DNA from 2 places in the Cellulosimicrobium sp. BMG9.23 genome. Region 1 is predicted to be linked to the other one. Evidence: riboswitches for the same ligand, from Rfam matches in the RefSeq annotation. Region 1 holds a riboswitch; the other holds the start of a gene.

Region 1 (7,663 bases):
CATGCGCACCGGGTCGGCCGCGCGTGTCACCGCGGTCGCGAGCAGCACGCCGTCGCACCCGAGCTCCATGGCCAGCGCGGCGTCCGACGGCGTCCCGATCCCCGCGTCGAGGATCACCGGCACGCGCGCGGACGTCGCGATCGCCTCGATGTTGCGGGGGTTGAGGACGCCCAGCCCGGTGCCGATCGGCGCGCCGAGCGGCATGACCGCCGCGCAGCCGACGTCCTCGAGCCGGCGCGCGAGGATCGGGTCGTCGTTGGTGTACGGCAGCACGACGAACCCGTCGCGCACGAGCTGGTCCGCCGCCTCGACGAGGCCGATCGGGTCGGGCAGGAGCGTGACGTCGTCGGCGATCACCTCGAGCTTGACCCACTCGGTGCCGCACGCCTCGCGCGCGAGGTGCGCCGTGAGGACGGCCTCGCGCACCGAGAAGCAGCCTGCGGTGTTGGGCAGCGCGCGGATGCCCAGACGGTCGAGCAGACCCCAGATCCCGGCGTCCGGCGAGCCCTCGCCGCCGGTGCGGACGGCGACGCGCCGCATCGCGACGGTCGTCAACGCGGTCCCGGACGCGACGAGCGCGTCCTCCAGCGTGAGCAGGTTCGCGGCGCCGCCGGTGCCCATGACGAGCCGCGAGCCGATCGTCGTCCCGGCGACGACGAGCGGGTCCTCGTGGGTCGGGAGGGTGTGGGCAGCGTGCGTCGTCTCGGTGGCGTGCATGCTCATCTCCTTCAGCCGCCCTGCACGGCGGTGACGATCTCGACGCGGTCGCCGGGCGCGACCACGGTGCTCGACCACGTGCCGCGCGGCACGACGGCGTCGTTGATCGCGACGGCGACGCCCTGCGGCGAACCATCGGTCACGTAGGCCGGGACGAGCGCGGCGACGAGGTCCTCGACGCCGGTGGTCGCGTCGAGCGGGTAGGGCTCGCCGTTGACGAGCGCTGTCGGTGCGGGAGTGGGGGACACGAGGGTCATCCTCTGCGGGTCGAAGGGTTCGTCACGGAGGCGCCGCAACTCGCGGTGGGGTTGCCGAACCCTGGCTTGTGCGCCGTTCCGGCCTGTGATCGGCCCATGACCCGGGGTTCGGCACCGACGGCACCCACGGCACCGGCAGTACCGGCCTCACCGGCGGGGCGGACCGGGGCGTCGGTGAAGCGATCGGGACGGGCCGCGGCGAGGGCCGCTGCGGCGTCGGCGGCGAGGTGCTCGCCCGTCAGGCCCGCGACGACGGCCTCGGCGGTGAGCGGCGCGAGGAGGACGCCGTTGCGCCCGTGCCCCGCGGCGACGTGCAGGCCCGGGACGTGCGTGGCGCCGACCAGCGGCAGGTTGTCCGGCGTCGCGGGGCGGGCGCGCGGCGTGACGTCGACGAGCGCGGCCTCGTCGATCCCCGGGAGCAGCGCGCGCGCGTCGCGAAGCAGCGCGAACACGCCGCCGGCGGTGGCGCGACGGTCGTCGGGGTTCTCCTCGGTCGTCGCGCCGATCACGACCTCGCGGTGCCCCGCGCAGCCGTGGCCCTGCCCGTCCGGGACCGGTTCGCGCGGCACGACGTACACGGGCCGACCCTGCACGACGCCGCGCACGACGTGCTCGAGCGCCAGGTCCGGCCCTGCGTCGAGACGCAGCGTCTGGCCCTTCACCGGGCGGACCGGGACGACGACGCCCGGCACGCCCGACGCCAGCGCACCGGACTCCCAGCCCGCCGCGAGCACGACGGCACCGGCGCGGTGGAGCCGGCCCGCGTCGTCGTGCACGCCCGTGACCCTCCCCGTCACGTCGAGCGCGAGGCGGGTACCCCGGCCGCGCACGACGGCGGAACCCGGCCCGGGCCTCTGACCGGCACCGGGCGCGGCAGCACCGCGCGCTGCACCGAGCGCTCCGAGCAGCGCGGCGTGCGTCGCGCGTGGGTCGACCGCGTGGTCGTGCGGCGCCCACGCGGCCCCGGCGACGCGCGGACCGAGGAACGGCTCGCGGCGGCGAGCCTCGGCGAGCGTGAGTTCGTGCGAGTCGAGGCCGTGCGCGGCGTGCAGCGCGAGCACGCGGCGCAGGAGCGCGAGGTCGTCCGTGTCGTACGCGACCGTGAGCGTCCCGGCGGTGCGCAGGCCGACGTCCGTCCCCGTCGCGCGCTCGAGGTCGGTGGCGAACGCCGGCCACGCGCGGGCCGCCACCAGGTGCAGCGCGAGGGCGTCGTCCTCGCCGAAGTCGGCCTCTGTGACGGGCGCGAGCATCCCCGCCGCGGCGTGCGTCGCGCCGTCGCCGGGCGACGGGTCCAGCACGGTGACCGTGAGGCCCGCGCGCGCAGCGCGCCACGCCACGGCGAGACCCACGATCCCGCCGCCCACCACGACGACGTCGCGTGCGCCGTCGGGCAGGTCTGCCTCTGCGTTCGCGTCCCGGACGCGGGCCGGATGGGCGACGGCGTGCAGGGGGTCCATCTGCGCTCCCTTCGCTGGCATGACCCAGATCAGGTTCGACGGTCGGCTCCTACGCCCTCTCAGCCCCGTGCGGGGCTCCCGTGCTCTCGGCCACAGTACCGGCCGTGGCGGCGCCCTCGCCCCTACACTCCGACGGATGAGCACCGAGACCTCCGTCACGTCGGGCACCGACGCCCGCGCCCGCCTCGCCGATGCGCGCCTGTACCTGTGCACCGACGCGCGCGAGGAGCGCGGCGACCTCGAGGACTTCCTGCAGGCGGCGCTCGCGGGCGGGGTGGATGTCGTCCAGCTCCGGGACAAGACGCTCGACGTCGCGCGCGAGCTCGAGCTCCAGGAGCTCGTGGCGCGGGTGGCGCGGGAGCACGGCGCGCTCTGGGCGGTCAACGACCGGGCCGACGTCGCGGGGCTGACGGCAGCGCCCGTCGTGCACATGGGGCAGCGGGACCTGCCGGTCGGAGCGGTCCGTTCCCTGCTCGGCCCCGCCCCGGTGATCGGCCGCTCGACGCACTCGACCGAGCAGGCCGCCGTCGCGGAGGCCGACCCGGACGTCGACTACTTCTGCGTCGGCCCGCTGTGGGCGACGCCGACGAAGCCCGGGCGGGCCGCCGTCGGGCTGGACCTGCTGCGCGACGTCGCCGCGTCCGCCCCGACGACGCCGTGGTTCGCGATCGGCGGGATCGACACCGAGCGCCTCGACGCGGTGCTCGACGCCGGTGCCACGCGGATCGTGGTCGTCCGGGCGATCACGGAGGCCGCGGACCCGGAGACCGCGGCGCGGGCGCTGCGCGAGCGGATCGAGGAGCGCGCCGGCGCCTGAGGCGGTTCCGGACGAGCACTGCGCGGCGACTATCCTGGACCGGTGACGTCTCCCGCCACCACCCCTGACATCCCCACCACCGCGCAGGTCGCCTCGACGCCGCGCCCCGTGCTCGTCGTCGACTTCGGCGCCCAGTACGCGCAGCTCATCGCGCGGCGCGTGCGCGAGGCCAAGGTGTACTCCGAGATCGTGCCGCACACCTTCACGGTCGAGCAGATGCTCGCGAAGGACCCGGCCGCGATCATCCTGTCCGGCGGGCCGTCGTCGGTCTACGCGACGGGCGCACCGTTCGTCGACCCGGCGCTGTTCGAGGCCGGCGTGCCGGTCATGGGCATCTGCTACGGCTTCCAGGCGATGGCCGCGGCGCTCGGCGGCGACGTCGCCCAGACCGGCCAGCGCGAGTACGGCGGCACCGAGGTCGAGGTCTGCTCGGCCGGCGTGCTGCTCGCCGAGACCCCCGAGAACCAGACCACGTGGATGAGCCACGGCGACGCGGTGCACCGCGCGCCGGAGGGCTTCGAGGTCCTCGCGACGTCGTCGGGCTCGCCCGTCGCCGCGTTCGAGGACCGGGAGCGGCGCCTGTTCGGCGTCCAGTGGCACCCCGAGGTCAAGCACTCCGCGCACGGCCAGACCGTGCTCGAGCACTTCCTGTACGACGGCGCCGGGCTGGCTCCCGACTGGACGCCCGGCAACGTCATCGCGGACCAGGTCGCGGCGATCCGCGCGCAGGTCGGCGACGCGCGCGTCATCTGCGGGCTGTCCGGCGGGGTGGACTCGTCCGTCGCGGCCGCGCTGGTGCAGAAGGCGGTCGGCGACCAGCTCACGTGCGTGTTCGTCGACCACGGCCTGCTGCGTGCCGGGGAGGCCGAGCAGGTCGAGCGCGACTTCGTCGCGTCGACGGGCGTCAACCTCGTGGTGGTCGACGCGAAGCAGCGGTTCCTCACCGCGCTCGCCGGCCACAGCGACCCGGAGACCAAGCGCAAGATCATCGGTCGTGAGTTCATCCGCGTGTTCGAGGACGCCGCGCGCGACATCGTCGCCGACGCCGGCGCGCACGGCGAAGAGGTCAAGTTCCTCGTGCAGGGCACGCTCTACCCCGACGTCGTCGAGTCCGGCGGCGGCGAGGGCGCGGCGAACATCAAGAGCCACCACAACGTCGGCGGTCTGCCGGACGACCTGCAGTTCTCGCTCGTCGAGCCGCTGCGGACGCTGTTCAAGGACGAGGTCCGTGCCGTCGGGCTCGAGCTCGGCGTGCCCGAGGAGATCGTCTGGCGCCAGCCGTTCCCCGGCCCCGGGCTCGGCATCCGCATCGTCGGCGAGGTCACGGCCGAGCGTCTCGAGACGCTGCGCGCCGCCGACAAGATCGCGCGCGAGGAGCTCACCAAGGCCGGCCTCGACCGCGAGATCTGGCAGTGCCCCGTCGTGCTGCTGGCCGACGTGCGGTCCGTCGGCGTCCAGGGCGACGGCCGCACCTACGGTCACCCGATCGTGCTGCGGCCGGTGTCCTCCGAGGACGCCATGACGGCGGACTGGACCCGTCTGCCCTACGACGTGCTGTCCGTCATCTCGACGCGCATCACCAACGAGGTCGCCGAGGTCAACCGCGTCGTCCTCGACGTGACCAGCAAGCCGCCGGGCACCATCGAGTGGGAGTGAGCGCGCCGCGTCGGTGACGTAGCGGGGGTCGGGTCGACGCGGGGTCGGGAACGACGCCGCGTCTACCTTCCGCGCCGCTCGTTCCTCGCGTCGCTCCCGCCAGACCCGCCACGACGCGGCGTCGTCCCCGACCCCGCACCTCGTGCGGGTCGTCGCCTCGTGCGGATCGTCGCGTCGCGGTGACGTCCGGGTCAGCGAGGGCGGGTGCGGACAGTGATCCGTGCCGCGCGGGCGTAGGCGTTCTCGACGTCGGCGAGGACGCGGGGCCAGCCCGCCGACGACGGGACGTCGCGGTTGTGCGCGACGATCCGGTCGAGCAGGCCGTCCTCGGTGACGAGGCGGACGAGCGCGTCCGTGAGGCCGGCATCGTCGTCGGCGAGGAGGGCGTCGACGCCGTCGGTCAGACGCTCGGCGACGCCCGACTGGGAGCGTGTCACGACGGCGAGCCCGGCCGCCTGCCCCTCGAGCGCCGCGATGCCGAACGCCTCCTCGACCGCGGGGGCGGCGAACACGTCGGCGCGCGCGTAGAGGCGCTTGAGCTCGGTCGCGGTGAGCCGGCCGGGGAGCGAGACGACGTCGCGCAGCTCGTGCTCGGCGACGAACCGGCGGGCGGTGTCGAGCTCCGGACCGTCGCCGGCGATCGTGGCGTGGAGCCCGCCGTCGGGCACGCGGGCCGCGGCGTCCCGGACGATCTCGAGGAGCGGGAGCACGCGCTTGCGCGGGGCGAAGCGCGTCGCCGCGACGACATGCACCGCGGACCCCTCCATGCGCTCGCCGCGCTCGGTCCGCGGGACGCGCCACGCGTCGAGGTCGAGACCGTTGTGCAGGACGGCGACCTCGCCGTGAACGCCGACGAGGCGGCGGAGCGGCGCCGCCGTCAGCTCGCTCACGGCGGACCACAGGACGGGCCAGCGCGACCACCGCACGACGCGGTCGAGCGCGGCGAACGCCCGTTCCGCGCCGCCCCAGACCGAGTGGACGGTCAGCACCGCGGGCAGACCTGCCCGGACGACCGTCCGCAGCGACGCCTGCGTGGACGGGGTGAGCACGCCCATGTGCAGGTGCACGACGTCGGGCCGCGCCTCGCGCAGCAGGCGCGCCACGTGGTGGGGGGCGCGGGGATGGACCGGGTAGCCGCCCGGGACCCGGGCCGCGAGGCGGTGCACCGTGACGCCCTCGTCGACCTCGGAGGTGACACCGTGCGCGCCCGGACGCTCCGGCGTCGTGCAGACGACGGCGACGTCGTGCCCTGCCGCCGCCTGCTGCTGCGCGAGCCGCGCCACCTGGGTCTCGATGCCGCCGAGCAGCGGCAGGTAGCAGTCGGTGACGTGGGTGATGCGCACCCCGGAATCCTCCCACCCGGCCCCGCGCCCCGACGACACGCGCACCGACCTGCGGCGACACGCGCCGTCTGCGCAGGCACAACGCTTCCCCGGTCGCTACGGTGGTCTCGAAATGGGTGGTTCGACCGTCCCGCGGCGGCCACGCCTCGCGGGCGGGGGCGCGCCGGACGGGCCAGGTGGGTCCTGACGAAGGAGTAGCGCCACATGTCCAGCACGGTCACCATCACGCCGGCACGAGGCGCCCGGGGTATCGGCCTCGTCTCGATCATCGCCGGCATCATCCTCGTCCTCGCGGGCATCGGCACGTGGATCGTCGTCGCGAACCAGCTGTCCGCCGAGGAGATCACCGTCTCGGACGACGCGTCGTTCATGGCGGGGCGTCACGTCAACGGACCGCTCACCGCCTACGCGCAGGCCGAGGTCATCAACAAGCACGCGCTGGAGGCCTCCGGTGGCGCGACGTACGCCGAGCTCGACCAGGACGATCCCACGCGCCAGACCGTCATGACGGCGTCGTTCCTCCGGGCGTCGCTGTTCACGTCCGTCGTGGCCTTCGGCGTGGCCGCGCTCGTCGTCGGTCTCGGAATCCTCTTCCTGCTCCTGGGGGTCGCGCTCCGCAAGCTGGCCGGCGGTCCGAGCGTCGCCGTCGAGACCCCGGCGGCGTACACCTCGGGAGGTGACCTGTCCGGCCTCGGCCGGCACGTCGATCCCGCCTCCACCCCCGTGGCTCCCGCGTCGCCGACCGTGCCACCGGTCACGCCGACGCCAGCACCTGACCGTCCTGCCCGGACGTCGGCCCTCTCGACGCCGGCCGCCGAGGCGCGTGCGGCGGCGGCGAGCACCGCCGAGCCGACCGGCGCACCGGGGACGAGCATGCCGTCGGCCCCGGGGGCGAGCCCGGAAGCTGCGCCCCACGACCCCACCCCGCCGTCGACCCCGAACCCGAGGACCCCGAACCCGAGGACCACGGACCCGAGGACCACGGACCCGACGACCACGGACCCGACGACCACGGACCCGACGACCACGGACCCGGCGCAGGCCCCGCTCCGGTCGCAGACCCCGCCCGACGAGCGCCCGGGGACGCCCGCGAGCTGACCGGCGAGCCGGGCGCGCCGACCCGCCGCGCGCCTGGTCGAGACGTCCGTCCGGACGCCGGAGACCCGCTCCCGCTGAGTCGCACCGGGGGGAGCGTGCGGACCGGCCGTCGCTCGGACGAACCGAGGGGTCGTGACGAGACTCGTCACGACCCCTCGGCCTTTCTCTGCCCGGACCGTCAGCCGTGTCCGCGCCGCCGCACGCTCGTCACGACGGACCCGACCACGAGGGTCACACCCGCGACCACGAGCACCACGATCGCCGCGAGGCCGAGGTCGACGTCGGCGCCCAGCGCGGCGGCGAGGACCGCGGCGCCGA
Region 2 (7,663 bases), on a different contig from region 1:
GCGCTCTGGCGGCCCGTCGCCCTGCCGATCGGCTGGTGGCTGCTGTGCGACCTCGCCGTCCACGCGGCCCTCCTCGGCTGGGGCGCGTACTGGCAGGCGCGCGCCGAGCTGCTCCGGTCGCTGCGCGGGCGCGCGCACCGGGCCGAGGCCGACGCCGAGCGCCGCGTCGTCGAGGCCCGCCTCGCCGAGCGCACGCGCATCGCGCGCGAGATGCACGACACGCTCGCCCATCGCCTGTCCCTCCTCGCCTCGACGGCGGGCGCGCTCGAGTACCGGCCCGACGCCCCTCCCGAGCGTCTCGCGGCCGCCGCGGCACTCGTGCGCGAGGGCGTGAGCGCGGCGCTCGACGACCTGCGCGACGTCGTGCGCGTGCTCCGCGACCTGCCGGACGACGACCGACCGGCGGACGACCTCCGGCTCGCGCCGCAGCCGACGCTCGCCGACGTCGACCGGCTCGTCGCCGAGGTCCGGGCGGCGGGAGGCGACGTGGCCTACGAGCGGACGGGCGACGTCGTGCCGCCGCCCGCCGTCGCCGTCGCGGCGTACCGCGTCGCGCAGGAGGGCCTGACGAACGCCCGGCGCCACGCGCCCGGCAGCCCGGTGACGTTGCGGGTCGCGGTGTCGCCCGGCGAGGTGCGCGTCGTCGTGTCCGACGCCGGCGCTCGCCTCGTGCGGAGCGGTCCCCCGGTCCCCGGGGTCGGCACGGGGACCGGACTCGTCGGCCTGCGAGAGCGCGTCGACCTGCTGGGCGGGCGCCTCGACGCCGGGCCCCGCGGCGGCCCGCACGACGCGGGCTGGGTCCTCGACGCCCGGCTACCGTGGGGCGCATGAGCGCCGACACGCCCACGGAGCAGCCCCGGCGCACGCGGCTCGTCGTCGTCGACGACGACGCGCTCGTGCGGTCCGGGCTGCGGATGCTGCTCGACGGGGCGAGCGGCATCGAGGTCGTGGGCGAGGCCGACGACGGCGGTGCGGTCGCGGGCGTGCTCGACGCGCACCCGGCCGACGTCGTGCTCATGGACCTGCGGATGCCCGGCGTCGACGGGATCGAGGCGACGCGCCGGGTGCGGGCTCGGGCGGACGCACCGGCCGTCGTCGTGCTCACGACGTTCGACTCCGAGGAGGAGGTCGCGGGCGCGCTGCACGCCGGGGCGTCGGGCTACCTGCTCAAGGACATGGCACCCGAGCGGATCGTCGCCGCGGTGCTCGCCGCGGCCGCGGGCGAGCCCGTGCTCTCACCCGCGATCGCGCGGCGGCTCATGACGTCCGCGGCGTCGGCGGGCGGCGCTCGCGAGCGGGCCCTCGCGACGCTCGACCGGCTCACCGCGCGCGAGCGGGACGTGGCGGTCGAGATCGGGCGCGGCGCGAGCAACGCGGAGATCGCGGCACGCCTCTATCTCTCCGTCGCGACCGTCAAGGCGCACGTGTCGAACGTGCTGCTCAAGCTGGGCGTCGAGAACCGGACCCAGGTGGCGCTCGTCGTGCACGACGCGGCCGCGGACACGGAGGCGTGAGAGGGCGAACGGCGGTCAGTCGCCGGGCCACTCCCCCGTCCAGCGCTCGAACGCGCGGGCACCGCCCCGGTCGATGAGCGCCTTGACCACGGCGTAGATCGCGCCCTGGACGAGGGCCGCGAGCAGGATCTCCTTGAGCGGGTACTCCGACTGCAACGGGGTCGGGGCATCCTTGCGGTCTCCGGGGGCCACGCGCTTGTAGACCTGCTTGAACACCTGCCCCGCGACGAGCCCGCCGACGATCGAGCTCACGAGCCCGACCGGACGGTAGAGGATCTTGGCGGCCTTGCCGCCGTCCTTCTCGGGAAGCTGCTCCCCGATCGATGCGTCGCTCATCCCCTGACGCTAGGACGTGCCCGACGTCGCCGCGCGCCGAACGGCGGCGGGACGCGCTCAGGCCGGCACGATGGCGCACCCGGCCGGGTCGAGCGCCACGGTCGCCTCGTCGCCCGCGGACCACGGTCGCGCGTCCGGCTGCCCGGGGGCGAGGTCCGCCGGGACGCCGGGTGACGCCGTCGCGACGGGTGCTCCGGCGAGCGCGACGACGCGGACGCGGCGCTCACTCCCGGGGAGCACGACGTCGACCGTGACCTCCGTCGCGCCGCGTCGGAACACGCTCCCGACGACCGTCCCGCGCCACGTGTCAGGGCGAGAGGTCACCCCGGTGACCGGTGGCCCTGACATGTCGAGAGGCTCCGCGACGCGCAGGCCCCGCGGCCCGATCGCCAGGACCTGGGCGCCCCGCGTGTCAGGGCGAGAGGACACTCCTGCCACCTCGAGGGCTGACAGGTCGGAGAGCGGGACGAACGCCTGGTAGCCCAGGAACTCCGCGACGCGGCGCGACGACGGCGCGCGCCACAGCTCCTCGGGCGGCGCGACCTGCAGCACGCGGCCGGCGTCCATCACGGCGACGCGGTCGGCGACGGTGAACGCCTCGTCGTGGTCGTGGGTGACGAACACGGCGGTCGTGCCGGTGGCCCGCAGCGCGGCGCGCAGGTCGAGCGCGAGCCGCTCGCGCAGACCGCGGTCGAGCGCGGAGAGCGGCTCGTCGAGGAGCAGGAGGCGCGGACCGGGCGCGAGGGACCGCGCGAGGGCGACGCGCTGGCGCTCGCCGCCGCTGAGCGTCGTCACCGGCCGCCGCTCGTACCCCGCGAGGCCGACGACGCCCAGCAGCTCGCGCACCCGGTCGTCCCGCTCCGCGCGCGGCACGTCCGCGATCCCGTACGCGACGTTGCCCCCGACGTCGCGGTGCGGGAAGAGCTGACCCTCCTGGAACATGAGCCCGAACCCGCGCCGGTGCACGGGCACGCCCGCGAGGTCGTCGCCCGTGAAGCGCACCGTGCCGGCGGCGACCGGTTCCAAACCCGCGACGGCGCGCAGCAGGCTGGACTTTCCGCACCCGCTCGGCCCGAGCAGCGCGAGCACCTCACCGGGCGCGACGTCGAGCGAGACTCCCGCGACCGCCGTCGTGCGCGGGTCCCGGCGCGAGGCGCCGTCGTAGTGCACGACGACGTCGCGCACCTCGAGCCCCGCGCCGCCACCCGGGTGCTGCGCCGGGCGCGGCTCGGCGCCGGGCACGTGGGGCCGCGTGGTCGGGTCGGTCTGCACCATCAGAACTCTCCTCCGGGGCGGTCGCCGCGCAACCGCTCGGCGAGCAGCATGACGACGGCGGTCAGCAGGGCCAGCACGACGCTCGCCGCGAGCGCCATGCCCTGGTTCTCGGCGCCGGGACGGCCGACGAGCCGGAAGATCACCACGGGCAGGGTCGCGGTGTCGGGGCGGGCGAGGAACGACGTCGCGCCGAACTCGCCGAGCGACACGGCGAACGCGAACCCGACGGCGAGGCCGAGCGACCGCGCGGCGATGGGGCCGTCGACGCTGCGGAACACGCGGCCCGGCGCGGCGCCGAGCGTCGCGGCGGCCTCGCGGAGCCGGGGGTCGATCGCGCGCAGCGTCGGCAGCACGGTGCGCACGACGAGCGGGATCGCGACGACGGCCTGGGCGATCGGGACCAGGAGCCCCGAGGTGCGCAGGTCGACGTCGAGCCCGAGCGGTCGGTCGAGCGTGATGAGGAACCCGAACCCGACGGTCACGGCGGAGACGCCGAGCGGGAGCATGAACAGCGAGTCGAGCGCGGCGATCGCCCGGCGGCCCGTGCGTGACCGCGGCCGCCGGGACACGACGAGCGCGACGAGCCCGCCGATCACCACCGCGAGCAGCGTCGCGAGCGCCGCGGTGCGCAGCGAGTTCCCCGCCGCCTCCCACACGGTGACGGACAACGCGTTGCGCCCGCCCGTCGTGCCGAGGTTCGCGTAGTTGTCGAGCCCCCAGCCGCCGCCCGGCACGCGCAACGACCGCACGACGAGCGTCGCGAGGGGCAGCCCGACCAGCACCACGACGACGACGGCGGTCACCACGGCGGGCAGGAGGTCGCCGCCGGGGCGTCCACGGGCCGGACCGCCGGCCGAACCACCCGTCGATCCACCGGCCGGTCCACCCGCCGGTCCACGCTGCCACAGCCGCAGCGGGTGCGCGGCGCTCGACGCGGCGGTGAGGGTCAGCGCCCGCTCGCGCTTCGCGCGCGTCCGGTTCGCGACGGTCAGCGCCGCCACCACGACGACGAGCTGCACGACCGACAGGACCGCAGCCGTGCGCAGGTCGAGGAACTGGGTCGTCTGGATCCAGATCTCCGTCTCGATCGTCCCGTAGCGGATGCCGCCGAGGACGAGGACGACGCCGAACGCCGTCGCGCAGAAGAGGAACACGATGGACGCGGCGCTCGCGATCGCGGGAGCGAGGGCGGGCAGGGTGACCGTCCGGAACGCGCGCCACGGCGTCGCCCCGAGCGCGCGCGCCGCCTGCTCCGCGCGCGGGTCGAGGTGCTCCCACAGCCCGCCGACCGTGCGCACCACGACGGAGTAGTTGAAGAACACGAGCGCCACGACGATCGCGGCGAACGTCCCGTCGAGCCGCAGGAACCCGAGCGGCCCGCCCTCGACGAGCAGCGTGCGGAACGCCACGCCCACGACGACCGTGGGCAGCACGAACGGCACGGTCACGAGCGCGCGCAGCACGCGTCGCCCGCGGAACCGGCACCGGTACAGCACGTACGCGCCCGGAACCCCGAGCAGCAGGGAGAGCGTCGTGCCGAGCACGGCCTGCCACAGCGTCAGCCCGACGATGCGCCAGGTCCGGGGAGCGGAGAACACCTCCGCGAACCCCGAGAGGTCGAGGCCGCCGTCGGGCCCCACGAACCCGCGCGCGACGAGCGCCACCACCGGCCACGCGAAGAACACCCCGAGGAACACGAGCGGCACCGCCGCCGCGACCCCCCGGAGGACGCCACGCCGAGCACGGGACCATCCACCGCCGAGCACGGAGCTGCCCACCGGATTCGCCCGGAAGTGGTGGGTATCCCCGTGCTCGGCAGCCGGCTGGGCGGTGGTCAGTCGACGACCGTCGCCGTCCACGCCTTGATCCACTCGTCGCGGTGCGCGTCGATCTCCTCGGGCGCGACGTCGAACGGCTCGTCGGCGAGCGGCGCGAACTGCTCCCACTCGGCGGGCAGCGCGACGGTGTCGTCGACGGGGTACATGTACATCTGGCCCGGCACGTCCGCCTGGAACGTCTCGCTGACGAGGAAGTCGACGAGCTGCTGCGCGCCCTCGGGGTTCTCGGCGCCGGCGAGGACGCCCGCGTACTCGACCTGGCGGAAGCACGTGTCGAGCAGCGCGCCCGTCGTCGACGACGTCTCGTCCTCGGAGACCGTGAACGCGGGCGACGTCGAGTACGACAGCACGAGCGGGCGGTCGCCCGCGCCCTCGCCGCCGGAGAAGTCGACGGAGTACGCGTCGGACCAGCCGTCGACGACCTTGACGCCGTTCTCGCGCAGGTCGGCCCAGTACTGCTCCCAGCCGTCCTCGCCGAACGCACCGACGGTCGCGAGGAGGAACGCGAGGCCGGGCGACGACGTCGCGGGGTTGGTCACGACGAGCAGGTCGCGGTAGGCCGGGTCCGCCAGGTCCTCAAGCGTCTCGGGCTCCGGCACCCCGGCCTCGGTGAACCATGTGTGGTCGACGTTGATGCAGACGTCGCCGAGGTCGACCGGCGTGAGCTCGCCGTCGCCGACGGCGTACTGCTCGGCGGACGCGGGGAGGTCGGCGGGCGTGTACAAGTCGAGCACGCCCTCGTCGATGGCGCGGGTCGCGAACGAGTTGTCGATCCCGAAGACGACGTCGCCGAGCGGCGAGCCCTTCGTGAGCACGAGCTGGTTGACGAGCGCGCCGCCGTCGCCGGGCGCGACCTGCTCGACCGTGAGCCCGCTCTCCTCCTCGAACGCGGCGAGCACGTCGTCGCTCACGGCGAACGAGTCGTGCGTGACGAGCGTGACGGTGCCCGACGACGCGTCGTCGCCCCCGGCCGTGTCGTCGCCCGCGCTGCACGCCGCAGCGGCGAGGAGGGTGGCCACGGCGAGGGACGCCGTCGTGACGTGACGGCCGGTCCGGGCCGCCCGACGGCGGGTGGTGTGCTGCATGTGTCCTCCCAGGACGTTCAGGAGGGGTCCATCCGCACGCGCCGGCCGTGGCCGACGCGGACGGGTGATCGAGATTCCCGACTTCCTCCACCGGTGCTAACCGGATCAGGTTCGAGGGTCTGCGGTGGTCCGCACTCTCAGCTCCTCCAGGAGCTCCCCTGTCGTTCCCGGCGAGCCTACACCGGGCGGCGGTGGGCCCAGACGATGTCGACGACCATGCCCAGCAGCATCAGGCCCAGCGGGGGCCACAGGGCGACGACGCCGAACCGGACGGGCAGCTCGGCGCCGAGCGCGGCGAGCGCCGTGACGACCACCATCCACGCCACGCCGACGACGGCACCCACCTTCGTCCACCACACCGCGTCGCGCCGCCGCTCCGGCCCCTCGGGGAATCGTGCGGCGTACTCGTCGGGCGTGCCGAAGTACTCCTCGAGCACGATGCCCTCCTGCGCGTGGGCGTCCACCTCCGCGACGATGTCGGCCACCTCCTTCTCCGCGACGCCTCGAAGGCGCAGCGCGAACGCCAGGTCTCGTTGGTACGACATGCCTCAGTCCCCCCTGTCCGCCAGCGCATCGACCTGCGCCAGCACCGTGCGGATCGCCTCGCGGTCCTCGTGCAGTCTCTGGGCGCCGCGTTCCGTCAGCTCGACCACCTTGCGCGCCGGGCCCGAGCCGTCCACGTCCCAGCGGGACGTCAGCAACCCCTGGTGCTCCATCTCCCGCAGGAGGGGGTAGAGGGTCCCGCCCTGCACGCCGGCGAACCCCGCGGCGCGCAGCTGTGCCACCAGGGCGTAGCCGTGGTTCGGGGACACCCGGAGCGCGGACAGCACCGCGGTCGGCAGCACCGCCCGCTGCACGTTCTCGACCGTGTCCGTCGACGCCATGCGACGACCCTAGACGCGACTAGTGTGAATCTCAACCTATTAAAGCTCGATCCCTAGCTGAGGCGCGTCCCGGGGTCGCGCCAAGGGTTCCGGGACAACCCTGAGAGCACCCTGAACGCTCCCCGGAAGAGCGCCGCGCCAGACCAGGGACACGTCCGGGCCGACCCCTGATGCCCCGCGTCACCCTCCGACGAGAAGGTCGGAAGGACCCGGCAGCACGCCGGGCTCCCCATGCAGGAGGGCAATGACGATGAGCAGCGCAGCGTCCGGTGGTTCGACCGCGATCGCCACGGCTCGCGGTCTGGTGAAGACCTACGGGCGGGGCGCCGCGAGCGTCCGTGCCCTCGACGGGGTGGACGTCGACCTCGAGCGGGGCCGGCTCACGGCCATCATGGGTCCGTCGGGATCGGGCAAGTCGACGTTGATGCACTGCCTGGCTGGCCTGGACTCGCCCACGGCGGGCACCGTCGTCGTCGACGGCGAGACGGTCTCGGCGATGAGCGAACGACGGCTGACGCGCCTGCGCCGGACGCGCATCGGGTTCGTGTTCCAGTCGTTCAACCTCGTGCCGACGCTCACGGCGGAGGAGAACATCGTCCTCCCGCTGGCGATCGCGCGCCGGCCCGTGGACCGCGAGTGGTTCGAGCGCGTGGTCGACGCCGTGGGCCTGCGTCCGCGGCTCGGGCACCGGCCCGCGGAGCTCTCCGGCGGGCAGCAGCAGCGCGTCGCGT

The links. Region 1 has a riboswitch for thiamine pyrophosphate ahead of thiO (glycine oxidase ThiO). Riboswitches for the same ligand answer to the same signal wherever they lie in the genome.
Region 2: linked by a shared signal. The riboswitch ahead of AC4H2G_RS10020 (thiamine ABC transporter substrate-binding protein) and the one ahead of thiO (glycine oxidase ThiO) in region 1 are both predicted to bind thiamine pyrophosphate.

What each region holds. Positions count from the first base shown of each region.
Region 1 covers NZ_JBZGBZ010000001.1:395,156-402,818, forward strand. The annotation lists gene AC4H2G_RS01640 (thiazole synthase) at 1-717, opposite strand, end outside; gene thiS (sulfur carrier protein ThiS) at 729-965, opposite strand; gene thiO (glycine oxidase ThiO) at 971-2,431, opposite strand; TPP riboswitch at 2,421-2,523, opposite strand; gene thiE (thiamine phosphate synthase) at 2,568-3,248, shown strand; gene guaA (glutamine-hydrolyzing GMP synthase) at 3,291-4,904, shown strand; gene AC4H2G_RS01665 (glycosyltransferase family 4 protein) at 5,096-6,247, opposite strand; gene AC4H2G_RS01670 (hypothetical protein) at 6,452-7,345, shown strand; gene AC4H2G_RS01675 (hypothetical protein) at 7,524-7,663, opposite strand, start outside.
Region 2 covers NZ_JBZGBZ010000005.1:271,029-278,691, forward strand. The annotation lists gene AC4H2G_RS09995 (sensor histidine kinase) at 1-831, shown strand, start outside; gene AC4H2G_RS10000 (response regulator) at 828-1,514, shown strand; gene AC4H2G_RS10005 (DUF4235 domain-containing protein) at 1,530-1,850, opposite strand; gene AC4H2G_RS10010 (ABC transporter ATP-binding protein) at 1,908-3,125, opposite strand; gene AC4H2G_RS10015 (ABC transporter permease) at 3,125-4,822, opposite strand; gene AC4H2G_RS10020 (thiamine ABC transporter substrate-binding protein) at 4,960-6,048, opposite strand; TPP riboswitch at 6,114-6,218, opposite strand; gene AC4H2G_RS10025 (hypothetical protein) at 6,225-6,593, opposite strand; gene AC4H2G_RS10030 (PadR family transcriptional regulator) at 6,597-6,932, opposite strand; gene AC4H2G_RS10035 (ABC transporter ATP-binding protein) at 7,177-7,663, shown strand, end outside.